DNA from 2 places in the Kitasatospora sp. NBC_01300 genome. Region 2 is predicted to be linked to the other one. Evidence: riboswitches for the same ligand, from Rfam matches in the RefSeq annotation. Region 2 holds a riboswitch; the other holds the start of a gene.
What was found. Region 2 has a riboswitch for magnesium ahead of OG556_RS25990 (NRAMP family divalent metal transporter). Riboswitches for the same ligand answer to the same signal wherever they lie in the genome.
Positions count from the first base shown of each region.

Region 1: another riboswitch for magnesium. It lies ahead of OG556_RS04935 (NRAMP family divalent metal transporter); the one in region 2 lies ahead of OG556_RS25990 (NRAMP family divalent metal transporter).

Region 1 covers NZ_CP108408.1:1,148,111-1,150,569, reverse strand. The annotation lists gene OG556_RS04940 (ABC transporter ATP-binding protein) at 1-683, opposite strand, end outside; M-box (ykoK) riboswitch at 851-1,027, shown strand; gene OG556_RS04935 (NRAMP family divalent metal transporter) at 1,388-2,459, shown strand, end outside.
Region 2 covers NZ_CP108408.1:5,910,943-5,913,401, reverse strand. The annotation lists gene OG556_RS25995 (YhgE/Pip domain-containing protein) at 1-552, opposite strand, end outside; M-box (ykoK) riboswitch at 765-942, shown strand; gene OG556_RS25990 (NRAMP family divalent metal transporter) at 1,271-2,459, shown strand, end outside.

The DNA of each region.
Region 1 (2,459 bases), 4.8 Mb from region 2:
GCGCCGTCCTTCAGGTGGACCACCCGGTCGGCCCAACTGGCGTGCGCGGCCTCGTGGGTGACCATCATCGCGGCGGCCCCGGCGTCGCAGCGGGCGCGCAGCACGGCGAGCACGGCCTCGCCGGTGGCGGAGTCGAGGGCGCCGGTGGGCTCGTCGGCGAGAACGAGGCGGCGCTCGCCGATCAGCGCGCGGGCGATGGCGACGCGCTGCTGCTGGCCGCCGGACATGTCGTCGGGGAAGCGGTCGGCGAGTTCCCCGATGCCGAGTTCCTCCAGGGCGGCGAGCGCCTCGCGGCGGGCGGTGCGTCCGGAGACTCCGTCGAGTTCGCGGGGCAGCGAGATGTTCTCGGCGGCGGTGAGGGCGGGGATCAGGTTGTAGTCCTGGAAGACGTACCCGATGGAGCGCCGCCGGAGGTCGGCGAGCCGGCCGCGGCTGAGGCCGCCGAGGGCCACGCCCTCGACCAGGATCTCGCCCTCGCTGGGCGCGTCGAGTCCGCCGGCCAGGGTCAGCAGGGTGGACTTCCCGGAGCCGGACGGGCCCATGACGGCGACGAACTCGCCGGGGTGGACGGCCAGTTCGACGCCGCGCAGGGCGTGTACCTCGGCGGCGCCCCGCCCGTGCACCCGGGTGACGTTGGCCAGGTGCAGGACGGGTGCGGATCGGGTCGGATCGCTGTGGGACACACTTCCCCCTCGTGAGCTGTTGAGCTGCATATGTCGGTGAACTATATATGCCGGACGGGGGTGCACGTCGAGGGGTGGGTTTGGTCAAGCTTCTACAAAGCTGTCGAAGCTCGGTCGAAACGCCGCTATCCGGGTGAAGGGGAGGGTCTATGCTTGACGAGGTTTGAAAGGCACCTCGTTCGGTGAGGCGTCTTCACGGACACAGGCCACTGACCCGACGACGTCGAGAGACGCCCAGGTTCAGGACAGGTCTTCCCGAGTTAAGGGTTGACCCCAAGTGGCTTCCGGCCGACCAGGCTGGACACGCCGTGGAGTGCCAAAGCTCTGACGAGTTGGGGTGTGCCGGTCCTGTGGGGTCGGTCCGCTCCTTGCCGTGTCGCGATGCGGTGCACAGACGGTGCACCCCCGACCGGGAGGAGGCGAGAGACATGGACTGCGATAGTCCGGGCCATAGTCGCCCCTACCCCCGCATGCTCTCGATCACCTCTGGCACGCGGTAACAACCTTCCCTGCGCGCGTTCACCTGACGCTGCGTCATGCGCTCAACCGCGCCCCGACGCACGACGTCTGACGCTCCGTCATGCCCTCACGGCCGCCGCCGCTCAGCGCCGCCGTGCGGTCCGGCGGCGTGCGCTCTCGCAGGGAGGATCGCTGCTGCGTGCCCCCTGTCGCCCCCTCAAGGAAGGGGGCAGGGAGGCCCTGCCATGACCAACGTGATGCTGGACCCGAAGGTCCCCACCACCACCCGCACCGCCGTGCTCGACGACGCCCACGTCGGCGACATCAAGGGTGCGCTCGGCACCATCCGGCTCGACGACACCACTCCGCGCCACGGTCTGTCCGCGCGGCTCAAGACCCTGCTCGCCATCGTGGGCCCCGGCCTGATCGTGATGGTCGGCGACAACGACGCGGGCGCCTTCTCCACCTACGGTCAGGCCGGGCAGAACTACGGCACCCAGCTGCTGTGGACGCTGCTGATGCTCGTCCCGGTGCTGTACGTGAACCAGGAGATGGTGCTGCGCCTGGGCGCCGTCACCGGTGTCGGCCACGCCCGGCTGATCCTGGAGCGCTTCGGCAAGTTCTGGGGCGCGTTCAGCGTCATCGACCTGTTCCTGCTGAACGCGCTGACGCTGGTCACCGAGTTCATCGGCGTCACCCTGGCCGCCGGGTACCTCGGGCTGCCGAAGGTCGCCTCGGTGGTGCTGGCCGCGGTGATCATCATCGCCTCGGCGTTCACCGGCTCGTTCCAGCGCTTCGAGCGCGTCGCGGTCACGCTGTGCGTGGGCTCGCTGCTGCTGGTGCCGATCTACTTCATGGTCCACCCCAAGACCTCGCAGATGGCGCACGACTTCGTGGTGCCCAGCATGCCGGGCGGCTCGGGCCAGCTGGCGGCCGTGATGCTGGTGATCGTCTCCATCGTGGGCACCACGGTGGCCCCGTGGCAGCTGTTCTTCCAGCAGTCGTACGTCATCGACAAGCGGATCACGCCGCGTTTCATGAAGTACGAGAAGGTCGACCTGTGGATCGGGATCGCCATCGTCATCATCGGCGCCGCCGCGATGATGGGCTTCACCGCCGCGGCGTTCGCCGGCACCGACGGCTTCGGCCAGTTCTCCGACGCGGGCGCCGTCGCCAAGGGCCTTGAGGACAAGGCCGGACACGTGGTGGGCGTGCTGTTCGCCATCGCGCTGCTGGACGCCTCGATCATCGGTGCCTTCGCGGTGTCGCTGTCCACCGCCTACGCCATCGGCGACGTGTTCGGCATCAAGCACTCGC
Region 2 (2,459 bases):
GGCGGTGGGCGGCACGGCGGCGGTCAACTCCTTGCCGAGCGCCAGCGAGGCCTGGTGGGCGGCGGACTGGGTGATCTGGGAGGCCAGTGAGGAGCCGAGGCTGCCGAGGCCGGGGTTGGTCAGCACCGTCAGGGTGGGCCGTTCGGTGGCCCGGCCGGTGGTCAGTGCCGCCACGTCGGCGGTGAACGCCTGCGGGACGAGCAGCGCGCCGTAGACCTTCCCGGTGGAGAGCTGCTCCATCGCCTCGGCCTGGTCGACCTGGCGCCAGTCGACGGTGCTGCCGGGCGTCCCGGCGACGATCTCCCGGCTGAGCCGCGCGCCCAGGGTCTCCGTCCGGCCCGGCGGCGGCGGGCCCTGATCCGCGTTCACCAGGGCGATCGGGAGCCGGTGCAGGTGCCCGTTCGGGTTGAGGATGCCGCCCATGTAGAGCAGCGAGAGCACCACGGCCAGCAGGCCGCACAGGATGCTCGGAACGAGCCACAGCTTCGCGTGGCGGGCGAGCACGAGGGCCCGCGCCTGCCGGGGACCGTCCTGGGAGCCTGCGGACGCCATGCCACCCCTTGGATTCGGGCGCAACCTGGTGCTGCTGCCGATGCGGTGGGAAGTCGTTCCGTGGCGGCCCGGCGGCAAAACCCCACGTCACCCGATCCGCCCCGCCGTACCCCGGCTCGCCTCGGCCGGGACGGCCGGAGACAGAAGGTAAAGGTTCTACCAAGTACGCAAGTATCGGCCTCCGCGCGGTCTATGCTTCTGGAGGTTTGAAGAAGGCACCTCGTTCGGTGAGGCTTCTTCACGGACACAGGCCACTGATCCGACGACGTCGAGAGACGCCCAGGGTTAGGACAGATCTTCCCGACCTAAGGGTTGATCCGAAGTGGCTTCCGGCCCGACCGGGCTGGACACGCCGTGGAGTGCCAAAGCTCTGACGAGTTGGGGTGAGCCGGCAGTCGCTTCGCGCGCCGGCGAACTCCTTGCCGCGTCGATCACACGCACCACGGGGTGCGTCGACCGGGAGGAGGCGAGAGACATGGATTGCAGTAGTCCGGGCCACAGTTGCCCCTACCCCCGCTTGTCCTCGCACACTCCCGGCACGCGGTAACGACCCTCCCTGCGAACATCTCTGACGGTTCATCACCTCAACCACCCGGCTTCGCCGTGCCCGAACGGGCCCGCACCACCGGGTGGCGATGCGCCGCGCCCGTCCGCAGGGGGATCGCCGCCGTGCGCCCCCGATCGCCCCGCCTGCCCCGGGGCCCACGGGAGGATCGTCATGACCACCAACGCCACGCTCAACTCCAAGGTCCCCGCCCCGCGTTCAGCGGTACTGGACGACGCCCACGTCGGCGACATCAAGGGTGCGCTCGGCACCATCCGGCTCGACGACACCACACCACGCCACGGCCTGTCCGCAAGACTCAAGACCCTGCTCGCCATCGTGGGCCCCGGCCTGATCGTGATGGTCGGCGACAACGACGCGGGCGCCTTCTCCACCTACGGACAGGCCGGGCAGAACTACGGCACCCAGCTGCTGTGGACGCTGCTGATGCTCGTCCCGGTGCTGTACGTGAACCAGGAGATGGTGCTGCGCCTGGGCGCCGTCACCGGCGTCGGCCACGCCCGGCTGATCCTGGAGCGCTTCGGCAAGTTCTGGGGCGCGTTCAGCGTCATCGACCTGTTCCTGCTGAACGCGCTGACGCTGGTCACCGAGTTCATCGGCGTCACCCTGGCCGCCGGGTACCTCGGGCTGCCGAAGGTCGCCTCGGTGGTGCTGGCCGCGGTGATCATCATCGCCTCGGCGTTCACCGGCTCGTTCCAGCGCTTCGAGCGCGTCGCGGTCACGCTGTGCGTGGGCTCGCTGCTGCTGGTGCCGATCTACTTCATGGTCCACCCCAAGACCTCGCAGATGGCGCACGACTTCGTGGTGCCCAGCATGCCGGGCGGCTCGGGCCAGCTGGCGGCCGTGATGCTGGTGATCGTCTCCATCGTGGGCACCACGGTGGCCCCGTGGCAGCTGTTCTTCCAGCAGTCGTACGTCATCGACAAGCGGATCACGCCGCGTTTCATGAAGTACGAGAAGGTCGACCTGTGGATCGGGATCGCCATCGTCATCATCGGCGCCGCCGCGATGATGGGCTTCACCGCCGCGGCCTTCGCCGGCACCGACGGCTTCGGCCAGTTCTCCGACGCGGGCGCCGTCGCCAAGGGGATCGAGGACAAGGCCGGACACGTGGTGGGCGTGCTGTTCGCCATCGCGCTGCTGGACGCCTCGATCATCGGCGCCTTCGCGGTGTCGCTGTCCACCGCCTACGCCATCGGCGACGTGTTCGGCATCAAGCACTCGCTGCACCGGGGCGTCAAGGGCGCCAAGGGCTTCTACGCGATCTACGCGGGCCTGGTGGTCGCGGCGGCCGCGATCACGCTGCTGTCCACCGACTACACCCAGGGCCTGATGACGCAGT